2 regions of the Weizmannia acidilactici genome follow, and region 2 is predicted to be linked to the other one. Evidence: a T-box and tRNA genes for the amino acid it is inferred to sense, from the RefSeq annotation. Region 2 holds a T-box; the other holds one or more tRNA genes.

Region 1 (6,294 bases), on a different contig from region 2:
GGCAGACGCACCAGACTTAGGATCTGGCGCCGTAAGGCGTGGGGGTTCGACTCCCTTCACCCGCACTGTTTGCGGAAGTAGTTCAGTGGTAGAACACCACCTTGCCAAGGTGGGGGTCGCGGGTTCGAATCCCGTCTTCCGCTCCATATATCCCGCCGGGGTGGCGGAATAGGCAGACGCACAGGACTTAAAATCCTGCGGTAGGTGACTACCGTACCGGTTCGACTCCGGTCCTCGGCATCATTAACATTATAAAATATGCGCCCATAGCTCAATTGGATAGAGCGTTTGACTACGGATCAAAAGGTTAGGGGTTCGACTCCTCTTGGGCGCGTTTTAATTTCCTTCCGGGAAGTAGCTCAGCTTGGTAGAGCACGTGGTTTGGGACCATGGGGTCGCAGGTTCGAATCCTGTCTTCCCGACCATGATGACAAAAAAGGGGCCTTAGCTCAGCTGGGAGAGCGCCTGCTTTGCACGCAGGAGGTCAGCGGTTCGATCCCGCTAGGCTCCACCAAATATAGATTGGATAATGGCGGCGTAGCTCAGCTGGCTAGAGCGTACGGTTCATACCCGTGAGGTCGGGGGTTCGATCCCCTCCGCCGCTATGTTTCCGGACCTTTAGCTCAGCTGGTTAGAGCAGACGGCTCATAACCGTCCGGTCGTAGGTTCGAGTCCTACAAGGTCCACCATTTATATTTTTTTTGAATTCGTTACGGAGGAATACCCAAGTCCGGCTGAAGGGATCGGTCTTGAAAACCGACAGGCGGGTTACACCGCGCGGGGGTTCGAATCCCTCTTCCTCCGCCATATCATTGTTATCTTATTATCGCGGGGTGGAGCAGTCTGGTAGCTCGTCGGGCTCATAACCCGAAGGTCGCAGGTTCAAATCCTGCCCCCGCAATTTGGTCCCGTAGTGTAGCGGTTATCACGCCTGCCTGTCACGCAGGAGATCGCGGGTTCGATTCCCGTCGGGACCGCTTCATTTTTGGCTCGGTAGCTCAGTCGGTAGAGCAAAGGACTGAAAATCCTTGTGTCGGCGGTTCGATTCCGTCCCGAGCCACCATTTAGATATAATTTAAAATTACATGCGTATGGCGGTTGTGGCGAAGTGGTTAACGCACCGGATTGTGGCTCCGGCATTCATGGGTTCGATTCCCATCATCCGCCCTTTCATGCGGGTGTAGTTTAGTGGTAAAACCACAGCCTTCCAAGCTGTTGTCGTGGGTTCGATTCCCATCACCCGCTCCATTACGGGCCTATAGCTCAGCTGGTTAGAGCGCACGCCTGATAAGCGTGAGGTCGATGGTTCAAGTCCATTTAGGCCCATTCCATTCCGCAGTAGCTCAGTGGTAGAGCAATCGGCTGTTAACCGATTGGTCGTAGGTTCGAATCCTACCTGCGGAGCCATATGGAGAAGTACTCAAGTGGCTGAAGAGGCGCCCCTGCTAAGGGTGTAGGTCGCGATTAGCGGCGCGAGGGTTCAAATCCCTCCTTCTCCGCCATTCATGGCCCGTTGGTCAAGCGGTTAAGACACCGCCCTTTCACGGCGGTAACACGGGTTCGAATCCCGTACGGGTCATATTAGAAAATAGGGCTGTTTCAGTATTAATCTGAACTGCCCCCTGTCAAGTGGACAGTAGAAATAATAAAAAAATATCTAAACGGCTTTAGCTCTATATTCCATGAGGCTAAGGCCGTTTAGTCTTTTTTGATACCTTTCATAATTATAAAAATGGACGTACTCATCAATCGCAAGAGATAATTCTTCAAATGTCTGATACTTATGTAAATATTTCCTCTTTTTTCGAATAACAAATTGTATACCGGCAACTTTCATCAGTCTGTAAATACGTTTGTGATTGAAGAGCTGACCAAGCTTTCGATTTATATTCAAAGCCGTTCGACGGTAACCATAGATGCCGTCCACTTTCTCATGGAGAACTTTCATCTCTTTTATGATTTCTTTATTCTGAAGTTCTCGGGAGGAAGACGAACGTTTCAACCACTTATAGTAAGCAGCTCGTGAAATACCTGCGATTTCACATAATAAGATAATGCTTCGGTGCTCTTTCTCATGAAGTTCCCGGATACATACTTGTCTTCAAATCGGATTTGGTTTATTTTCGCCTCCTTTCGATTTCCTCTAACTTTTTTAAAAATAGATTCTCCGCACGTAAGCGTTCATTTTCTCTTTCTAACTTTTTCATCTCCCGTTTCATTTTCTTTTCTGGAGATAACTCTGCTTCTTCTTTTTTTCTTCCTCGTTTGTCTTTAAGCGCTTCTTCCCCACCATTTCCATACTTCTTCACCCATTGATATACTGGTTGATAAGAAACTTCATAAGTTTCTGCTGTTTTTTTATAGTCTTTTCCGTTCCTCAAACAATCAAGCACAATTTGTATCCGTTCATTCCAAGTCGTTTTTCTTCCTTTAGTCATAGAGCTTGTCTTTCCTTTCGACGTATCCTTTAATTCTCTATGGCTATTATACTCCTTAATCCATCGTTGAAGTACTGATCTACTTGAAATACCATATTTCCTAACAATCTCGTACTGTGAGAATTCACCAGATAAATAATCTTTTACAGCTGCTTCCTGAAGTTCTTTGGTATAACCTTTCCAAGTATTAGCACGTTCTAAACCCGCTTTTCCAAATTCCTTCAACCATTGTCTTAAAGAATATTTAGTAATTTTATACCTTTTACAAAGCTCTTGAATGGTACATTCTCGATTTTCATATGCAAGTAAAACTTCAAGCTTGAACTCTGTAGTATATTGCTTATACATAGAAAAACTCCCCTAAGGTAAAACAGATTTTTTATTTTTTAATCTGTCTACCTTAAGGGGAGCATATCAAACTGAGACAGTCCTTTTTTAAGATTTTATAAAGACATTTTGTTTTCTTTTTCTTGGTGAATACCAGCTCCTTTCCAAAATTATTCAAACTGTCCTTCAAAAATCCGATGAAACCCGTCACCCCGGTGCACTGTCTCCCATAGATGGCTCATATACACAGCAGCGAATTGCCTTAGAAACCAAGAGCTGATTCCCTTTGATTCGCCAAAGCCTCCGCTTTAGGATCAACCTGTGTACGTTCTTCGTATTAAGAACATTCAGATGTTTTGCGGAAAAGGAATTCGTCATCGAGGTCCTGTTTTAACGCTCGATTAGTTCCAATACCAGACAGAGATAAAGGGAGTTTGGAATGGGAAGAGTATTTGTTTACGGATGACGCCGTATTCATGCGGATGCAATTGAGAGACATGATTACAAAAGCCGTGTATGAAGTAAAAAACGGACAGACTGCGGTTGAAAAGTATGCGAAGCTGAATCCGGACCTTGTTACGATGGCGGGGGATTCCCTTATTCATTGCAGCGGCATCCAGCCTGTTTTTCGCTTAATCAATGATTTTACAGACGGAAAAATGGGCATCAGCCAACTTCTTTCAAAACTATTTGACCTTCTGCTTGGAAATATAGAAAGTTCTTGGTTATGCGGGGAAAATCGAAGATGAAGCGTATCAAATCCAAAAAACGAATATGCCTGCGCTGCTGGGAGAAACATTTTATATCGGCGAAGGTATTTTGGGGCAGGCGATGGCTTTGGAGAAAGAAACGGTTTGGCAGCATATCCGGATTTCCGTTAACGCCGAGGGAAAAAGATGTGCTTTATTTGGTGCTTGAACGCTGCAATAACCAGGAAGTTGGGGATTATTTGAATATCAGCGTCAATACGGTGAAGAACCACATCCCAAACATTTACAGAAAATCGGACCGCGTCCAGGCGATTGCGAAAGTCTACCGGACAAAGTACGGGCAGGTAGCTATAAAAACGGCGGGAGTATGCCAACAGCATGATCCCCGCCGCTTTTTTTGTTTTGATGGTATTTAGAAAAAGTGGTCGACTAAAAAGCTGATGGACAAAAGCAGCCCGAAAATGGTATTCGTTTGTGCCGTCGCTTTCATGGCAGGCAGCATTTGGATCGGTTCGCTTTTTCCGATAAATCCTTTAATGGCACGGACCGGTTTCGGCGCGCTGACAAGCACGAGCAGCACCCACGGGGTCACAACGCCGAATAAGACGAGCCCGACCATCCACAGGTAGGAAAGGGCAAACATCACGGCTAAAAGGATGATGGCGCCTTTCCGCCCGAGCAGGATCGCAATCGTTTTTCTGCCGTTTGCTTTGTCGCCGTCCAAATCGCGGATGTTATTGGACAGCATGATCGCACCGATTAGAATCATAATCGGAATCGAGACAAATACAATCGGCCATGTAATCGTTTTTGTCTGAATAAAAAATGATAGTAATATAATAATGACACCCATGAAAAAGCCTGAAATCAGTTCACCGAGCGGGGTGGATGAAATCGGGAAAGGCCCTGCCGTATAAAGATACGCAACAAGCATGCAGACAGACCCGATAAGTGCAATCCACCAGGAGCTTTCCGCGCAAATATAGGCGCCGAACAAAATGGCCGCGCCAAAAAACGCAAGTGCTAAATGCAGCACGGTTTTTGGCTTTACGTCGTTTCTGACGATCGCCCCACCGATCCCGACGGAATGCTCATTGTCGAGACCACGCTTAAAATCGTAATATTCATTAAACATATTGGCCGCAGCCTGAATTAAAAGTGTTGCCACCATCATAGCCGCAAACAGCATCAGATCTATGCGGGTTTTGCCCAAAGCCAGCACTGTACCAAGGATCACGGGCACAAATCCGGCCGTTAATGTATGGGGACGCGTCAATTGCCACCAAATCCGCCAGCCTTTATCAGGGTGGATTGCCGGAGAAGATTGCGCATTCATCATCTTTCTCTCCTTTATCTTTCTATCAAAAAATATATGACAAAATTAGTACATTTAAAGTTTAGGTAAATAATCATAAAGTGTCAATGTATTTGTAACAGAATCTTATTTTAAGCCGTTTTGCTGAATTCGGTTGACGGATTCTATATAATAGAGAAGGATATGTTCACAAAAATGTAATGTTTCTGCTCCGGAATACTGGAATAGATGGATTGGCCTTAAGTATGATTTTGTTTGGAGGAGATCTTTTGGCTAAAAATAACTCATATATATTAAAGGAGAAAAATCCGCCGGTCCAAAAACTGTACAGCAAGGTGGTGAACTGCCAAGCGGTGCCCGGACCATTTCAATTATTTAATGCGGGCGCTCATCTCTTTTACGGAAACCGGTTTTATTGGCAGGATCCACAGCGTGAAATTGTATTTATCGGATTCGGCGATGTGCGCACCTTTCGCGTCACGGAAGCGGACGGTTTTGCGCAGATTGAAAAAGAATGGAATGAACTGGCGGGACGGATGGAAATTGATCAGGAAATCCAGGAAATGGGGACAGGCCCGCTTCTTTTCGGCGGTTTTGCGTTTGATCAGACGCTCGGAAAACGGGAATGGGCAGCATTCGGGCAGGGGATATTCCGCATTCCGCAAATTCTTTTTACCTTTAAAAAAGATGCGGTCTACCTCACCGTAAATGCAATTTCAAATGGACAGGACCTGCCAGGCGGCATGCGGGGAGCGGAAGAAACCGCACGCAGGCTTTTAACAAAAAGTCCTCGTGATCCGGCTCTTCCGAAAGTAAAATATGTGCGGGAAATCAGCGCGGCAAAATGGAAAGAAAGTGTCGCGAATGCGGTAAGACTCATTCAAAAAGGTGAAATGGATAAAGTCGTGCTCGCAAGAAAAATGGAGATGGCTTATGACGGTGCCGTGAACCCTGATGCTGTGCTTTTAGCTTTGTCCGAACAGCAGCATGAAAGCTATTTGTTTGTGCTGGAAGAGGAAAATGAAAGTTTTGTGGGGGCCTCGCCGGAAAGACTGATCAGGAAAACGGACCGTGAAATTTTATCGACTTGCCTGGCCGGTTCGATCAAACGGGGCCGGGATGAAGCAGAAGATCTGAAATTGGGCGGAATGCTGCTTTCAGATAAGAAAAATTTAAACGAACACCGTTTTGTCGTTTCTATGATCCAAAATGTGCTCGCACCTTTTTGCAGCGAACTCATTGTGCCGGATGCGCCGGTATTGATGAAAATGCGCGATATCCAGCATTTGTACACGCCGGTAACGGGCACGGTTAAAGATAAAGAAACGACAATTTTTAAATTGGCAAAAGCGTTGCACCCGACGCCTGCCCTCGGGGGAATCCCGCGGAAATGCGCCTTGGAAGCAATCCGCCGCCTGGAAAAAATGGATCGGGGGCTTTACGGGGCGCCGCTCGGTTGGGTGGATTACAGGGGCAATGGCGAGTTTTGCGTTGGTATCCGGTC
Region 2 (6,294 bases):
CCGGGTGAAGGCCATATGGAAGAACCGTTTACCAAAACGGCAGCCGAATATTATACGGTCGGAAGCTGGGAGAAAAGCGGGATTGCCGCAGGGTTTACCGTAAAAGGCGGCGGTACAAGCAAAATGTTTAACGGCAGTTTAAATCTCGCTTTTCATGTCAATGACAATATTGATTTTGTGAGGCAGAACCGGCAAATTGTTGCGGAAAGGACCGGTTTCCCTTTATCATCTTGGGTGGGAGCCGAACAGACGCATGAAGACCATGTGCAAAAAGTTACCCTCCATGACCGTGGAAAAGGCGCGGCTGATTACGGATCGTCTTTTCCTCATACTGATGGATTATACACCGATGAAAAAGACATATTACTTGTGCTGGCCTTTGCGGATTGCGTGCCGATTTTCTATTTTGCCCCGAAACATGAGCGGATCGGGATAGTGCACGCAGGATGGAGAGGGACAACCCGTGGCATCGCGGCTAAAATGGTTGAAAACTGGGTAAAGGATGGTGTGCCGGAAAGTGAAATTGAAGTTGTCATCGGGCCGTCCATATGCCGGAATTGTTATGTCGTTGACAACCGTGTTATCGAGGCTGCCCTCCCCTGGCTCGGAAAGGCCGGAGATTTGCCGTATGTTGAAAAAACTCCGGGGCAGTACGCCTTGGATTTAAAACATTTAAATCAAATCATATTGCAGCGAGCAGGCATTCCGGAAAGCCGCATACAGATCAGCAATTTGTGCACAAGCTGCCGGGAAGAAGATTTCTTTTCGCACCGGCGCGACCGCGGCCGCACCGGAAGAATGCTCGGCTTTATCGGGATAAAAGGAGCACCAGAGAGATGAAAGTTTCTGAAAACCTCGCAAACATCAATGAAAGGATCGAAAAAGCGTGTGAACGCGCAGGAAGGAAACGCGGGGATATTGAAATTATCGCAGTGACAAAGTATGTATCTGCAGATAGGGCACAGGAGGCGCTTGATGCGGGGATCCGCCATCTCGGCGAAAACCGGGATGACGGCCTGCTTGAAAAATATAAAACCCTCGGCAACCGCCCTGTTTGGCATTTTATCGGGACGCTGCAGACAAGAAAAGTAAAAAATGTTATTGATAAAGTAAGTTACATACACTCTTTGGACCGCCTCAGCCTTGCGGAAGAAATAGAAAAACGGGCGGCTAAAGCCGATAAACAAATGAAGTGCTTTATCCAAGTGAATGTTTCGGGGGAAGAATCGAAACACGGGATGGAACCCGGGCAAGTGCTTGATTTTGTCCACAAAATGAAGGATTTTCCGCATATCCTTGTTGTCGGCCTTATGACAATGGCACCGCTGACGGATGACCAAAACACGATCAGAAGCACGTTCCGCGGATTAAAGCAGTTGCAACAGGAAGTTGAGAGCCTCCACTTGGATTACGCCCCATGCCATGAGCTATCGATGGGCATGTCGAACGACTTCGAAATTGCTGTAGAAGAAGGCGCAACTTTTGTAAGGATTGGTACCGCACTTGTCGGTTCACGTTAAAACAAACGGAGGTGTAAAGGAATGGGATTAAAAACAAAATTTAAGTCGTTTTTTTTGCTTGATGATGAATACGATGACCAGGAAGAAGAAATGATGGAAAAAGAATACGAACCGGAGCCTGAACCGCCGGCACAAAAACCGGTAAGGCATGCGCGGCAAAACGTTGTCAGCCTGCAGAGTGTCCAAAAATCATCAAAAGTTATTCTTGAAGAGCCAAGGGTATATGCCGATGCACAGGAAATCGCCGACCATTTAAAAAACCGCCGGGCTGTCGTCGTCAATTTGCAAAGCATGCCGCATGACCAGGCAAAGCGGATTGTCGATTTTTTGAGCGGGACGGTTTATGCAATTGCGGGTGATATCCAAAGGATCGGAAGTAATATTTTTCTCTGTACGCCGGATAACGTCGAAGTTTCCGGAAAAATTTCCGAATTCCTGCAGGAGCAGGATTATAACGATACGAGGTGGCCTTAAACCGAATGGATTCAATTTTAGGCTCAATTTTAACAATCATTTTACTTTTAATGAGAATCTACTCCTACATCCTCCTGATTTACATTTTTATGTCATGGTTTAATATCAGGGATACCGAGATCGGGCGCCTGTTTGCGCGGATTTCGGAACCGTATTTGGAACCGTTCCGCCGGATTATCCCGCCGATCGGCATGATTGATATTTCTCCGATTGTGGCTTTTTTCGTTTTGGATTTGGCAAGAGCTGGGATTGCGCAGGTTTTCTCGTGGTTGATGTGAGTAAGATTGAACGTTTATTTTTCCAAAAAAAGGGACATGTCTGTTCCTTTTTTTCATTCAAAGGAGATTTTCTATGGATTCAATTTATCAGCATTTTCGGCCGGATGAAAAAGAGTTTGTCGACAAGGTGATTGCCTGGAGGCAGTATGTAGAGGATGCTTATGCGCCAAAACTAACGGATTTTTTGGATCCGCGCATGCAGCAAATTGTGGAAATGATTATCGGGACGCAAAGCGGGATTCGCGTACAGGCTTATGGCGGCAGGCCGGAGAGCGAGCGGAAAAGGATGTTGCTTTTTCCCGACTATTTTTCACCTGAAACGCAAGATTTTCAAATCGCATTATTTGAAGTGGAATATCCGTCCAAATTTGTTTCATTTGAGCATAAGCATGTGCTCGGATCCCTGATGTCCCTCGGCTTAAAACGGGAAAAATTCGGGGATATCCTGATCCGCGGCGGCCGTACCCAATTTTTCATTGCGGCGGAATATACGGACTTTATCCAAATGGAGTTCCGTCAGATCGGCAAAACGACAGTCCGGATAGTGAAAAAAACACTGGAAGAAGCCATTAGCGTTGAAGAGGAATGGCAGGAAAAAAAGGCAACGGTCAGTTCGCTGCGCCTTGATGCGGTCCTATCCGCTATTTACAATATCTCAAGGCAGAAAACGCAAATGCTGATCGGGCGCGGTCTTATAAAAGTGAACTGGAAAACGGTTGAAGACCCGGCGTTCCAGTGCCGGGAGGGCGATTATTTTTCGGTGCGGGGATACGGCAGAAGCCGGATGTTCCGGGTGGAAGGCAAAACAAAAAAAGAAAAATGGCGAATTGTGGCGGGTATATTAAAATAATTTGATTTATTAGCAGGATTTTCCCAAAAAATCGTCGAATTCCAGTATAATAACAAGGAGGGAAGGCAATCTTTTGAAAAAGGAAGAAGGCAAATTGAACAGGAGGTGGCCACATGCCTTTAACGCCGTTAGATATACATAATAAGGAGTTTAGCAAAGGGTTCCGCGGTTATGATGAAGACGAAGTAAATGAATTCCTTGACCAGCTCATTAAAGATTATGAAATGCTGATCCGTGAAAAGAAAAGCCTGGAAGATAAAGTGGCTTCTTTAAATGAGCGCTTGAGCCATTTTACTTCCATTGAAGAAACGTTAAATAAATCCATTGTTGTTGCCCAGGAAGCAGCGGAGGAAGTGAAGGGAAACGCACAGAAAGAAGCGAAACTGATCATCCGTGAGGCGGAAAAAAACGCCGACCGGATCGTCAATGAAGCGCTCTCGAAAGCAAGGAAAATCGCTTTGGAAATTGAAGAGCTGAAAAAGCAGTCGAAAGTGTTCAGAACACGCTTCAAAATGCTGATCGAAGCGCAGCTTGACCTCATCAATAATGATGATTGGGATAAACTGATGGAGTTTGAAGTCGACGCAACGGACCTCGAACTTGAAGAAGAAGAAGTAAATTAGGCTTGACGAAAAGGAAAAAAACCACATATAATGAATTACATTAAATACTGTATATGAAAAAACGATGACAGGGCAGTAGGGTTACGCCAACTTTCAAAGCGAACCGGGGACAGTGGGAGCCCGGCAAAGAACGTAACTTGAATATCCCCCTTGAGTTCTTGCCTTGAACGCCGAAATGGCCAGTAGATAAAAGCGGCCCATCCACGTTACGGATGTCGAGCGGGCATCGTCTTATGCCTACTAGGGTGGTACCGCGGGAAACCTTCTCGTCCCTATTTTTGGGGATGGGAAGGTTTTTTTAATGGATTTTTGGCAAGGATGAACCTAACGGAAAATTCTAAATTGCATTACAAGAAGGCAGGAGGATCAGAATGGATTATAAAGACACACTATTAATGCCAAAAACAGACTTCCCGATGCGCGGAAATTTGCCGAAAAAAGAACCGGAAATCCAGGCAAGGTGGGAAGAAATGAACATCTATGAAAAAGTGATGAAACGTACGGAAGGCAGGCCGCTGTTTGTCCTTCATGACGGGCCTCCGTACGCAAACGGCGATCTCCATATGGGCCATGCGTTAAACAAAACATTAAAAGACATCATCAACCGCTATAAATCAATGTCCGGCTACCATGCGCCGTATGTGCCGGGCTGGGATACGCACGGGCTGCCGATCGAGCAGGAGCTGACGAAAAAAGGCGTGAACCGGAAAGCCATGTCGGTTGCCGAATTCAGGAAGCTCTGTGAAGAATATGCCTATGAACAGATTGACCGCCAAAGAAAAGCGTTTAAACGCCTTGGCGTGCGCGGCGATTGGGAACATCCCTATTTGACGCTGCGTCCGGCATATGAAGCCGAGCAGATTAAAGTATTCGGCGAGATGGCGAAAAAAGGCTATATTTACAAAGGCCTAAAGCCGGTTTACTGGTCCCCTTCGAGCGAATCGGCGCTTGCGGAAGCGGAGATCGAATATAAGGACATCAAATCGCCTTCCATTTATGTTGCTTTCGACGTGAAAGACGGAAAAGGCGTCCTGGACACAGATACGAAAATCGTCATCTGGACAACGACCCCGTGGACGATTCCGGCAAACCTTGGGATTGCCGTGAATCCGGATATCAACTATGTCGTTGCAAAAGTAAACGGGCAAAAATACCTTGTTGCCGAAGCCTTACTGGAAGAAGTCAGCGGGGTGCTGGAATGGGAAAATGCGGAAGTGGTTCAAACCGTTCCGGGAAAAAATTTGGAATATATTGTGGCAAAACATCCGCTTTACGGCCGCGACTCGCTTGTCATGCTCGGCGACCACGTTACCACCGACAGTGGTACCGGCTGCGTCCACACCGCCCCCGGACATGGGGAAGACGACTTCATCGTTGGCAAAAAATACGGGCTTGATGTGCTTTGCCCGGTTGATGACAAAGGTATGATGACAGAAGAGGCACCGGGATTTGAAGGCTTGTTTTACGACAAAGCGAATAAACCGATTTGCGAAGCATTGGAAAAAGCGGGTGCGCTGTTGAAACTGAAATTTTTGACGCACTCGTATCCACATGACTGGCGGACGAAAAAACCGGTCATTTTCCGGGCGACATCGCAATGGTTTGCCTCTATTGACATGTTCCGCGATGATATTTTGGAAGCCATCAAAGATGTAAAATGGACGCCGGTTTGGGGCGAAATCCGCATGCATAATATGATCCGAGACCGCGGCGACTGGTGTATTTCCCGGCAGCGTGCGTGGGGCGTGCCGATTCCGGTATTTTACGCGGAAAACGGCGAAGCGATCATCACGGAAGAAACCATCCAGCACGTATCCGATCTGTTCCGCCAGTACGGATCCAATGTCTGGTTCGAACGGGAGGCGAAAGACCTGCTTCCGGAAGGATTCACGCATCCGGGCAGCCCAAACGGCATTTTTACAAAAGAAACGGATATTATGGATGTTTGGTTCGACTCCGGATCTTCGCATCAAGGCGTTTTGGCTTCTCAGGAAGGTTTAAAACGCCCGGCTGATTTGTATCTTGAAGGTTCAGATCAATACCGCGGCTGGTTTAACTCTTCCCTGATTACCGGTGTTGCTGTAACAGGGCGCGCTCCGTACGACGGTGTTTTAAGCCACGGCTTTGTACTTGACGGGGAAGGCCGCAAAATGAGTAAGTCGCTCGGCAACGTCATTTCCCCGGGAAAAGTGGTCGACCAGCTTGGGGCAGACATTATCCGCCTGTGGGTCGCATCAGTTGACTATCAGGCTGATGTCCGCATCTCCAATGATATTTTGAAACAAGTGTCAGAAGTTTACCGGAAAATCCGCAATACGTTCCGTTTCATGCTCGGGAACCTGAACGATTTTGATCCGGCAAAAAATAAGGTTGCTTACGAAGACCTGCGCGAAGTCGACCAATTTATGCTTGTGAAATTGAACAAACTCGTAAAAGAAGTGCGCGATGCTTATGAACATTACGAGTATGCAACCATTTACCATGCCGTCAACAATTTCTGCGCAGTCGACCTCAGCTCGTTCTATATGGATTTTGCAAAAGACGTGCTG

What was found. The T-box of region 2 lies ahead of ileS (isoleucine--tRNA ligase). A T-box ahead of a tRNA ligase gene usually reads a tRNA of that ligase, here a tRNA-Ile.
Region 1: it encodes a tRNA-Ile, which carries the amino acid that the T-box ahead of ileS (isoleucine--tRNA ligase) is inferred to sense. The anticodon was not compared.

What each region holds. Positions count from the first base shown of each region.
Region 1 covers NZ_BKZR01000003.1:104,901-111,194, reverse strand. The annotation lists tRNA gene GBH70_RS02050 (tRNA-Leu) at 1-65, shown strand, start outside; tRNA gene GBH70_RS02045 (tRNA-Gly) at 72-146, shown strand; tRNA gene GBH70_RS02040 (tRNA-Leu) at 155-240, shown strand; tRNA gene GBH70_RS02035 (tRNA-Arg) at 261-334, shown strand; tRNA gene GBH70_RS02030 (tRNA-Pro) at 349-425, shown strand; tRNA gene GBH70_RS02025 (tRNA-Ala) at 439-514, shown strand; tRNA gene GBH70_RS02020 (tRNA-Met) at 532-605, shown strand; tRNA gene GBH70_RS02015 (tRNA-Ile) at 613-689, shown strand; tRNA gene GBH70_RS02010 (tRNA-Ser) at 715-807, shown strand; tRNA gene GBH70_RS02005 (tRNA-Met) at 828-901, shown strand; tRNA gene GBH70_RS02000 (tRNA-Asp) at 905-977, shown strand; tRNA gene GBH70_RS01995 (tRNA-Phe) at 988-1,063, shown strand; tRNA gene GBH70_RS01990 (tRNA-His) at 1,095-1,167, shown strand; tRNA gene GBH70_RS01985 (tRNA-Gly) at 1,175-1,248, shown strand; tRNA gene GBH70_RS01980 (tRNA-Ile) at 1,253-1,326, shown strand; tRNA gene GBH70_RS01975 (tRNA-Asn) at 1,333-1,407, shown strand; tRNA gene GBH70_RS01970 (tRNA-Ser) at 1,411-1,502, shown strand; tRNA gene GBH70_RS01965 (tRNA-Glu) at 1,508-1,579, shown strand; gene GBH70_RS17730 (IS3 family transposase) at 1,658-2,002, opposite strand; gene GBH70_RS01955 (helix-turn-helix domain-containing protein) at 2,118-2,786, opposite strand; gene GBH70_RS17580 (response regulator) at 3,200-3,514, shown strand; gene GBH70_RS01945 (response regulator transcription factor) at 3,511-3,891, shown strand; gene GBH70_RS01940 (1,4-dihydroxy-2-naphthoate polyprenyltransferase) at 3,888-4,811, opposite strand; gene GBH70_RS01935 (isochorismate synthase) at 5,060-6,294, shown strand, end outside.
Region 2 covers NZ_BKZR01000027.1:3,271-9,564, forward strand. The annotation lists gene pgeF (peptidoglycan editing factor PgeF) at 16-840, shown strand; gene GBH70_RS10700 (YggS family pyridoxal phosphate-dependent enzyme) at 837-1,520, shown strand; gene GBH70_RS10705 (cell division protein SepF) at 1,542-1,994, shown strand; gene GBH70_RS10710 (YggT family protein) at 2,000-2,272, shown strand; gene GBH70_RS10715 (YlmH family RNA-binding protein) at 2,346-3,122, shown strand; gene GBH70_RS10720 (DivIVA domain-containing protein) at 3,236-3,745, shown strand; T-box leader at 3,801-4,022, shown strand; gene ileS (isoleucine--tRNA ligase) at 4,117-6,294, shown strand, end outside.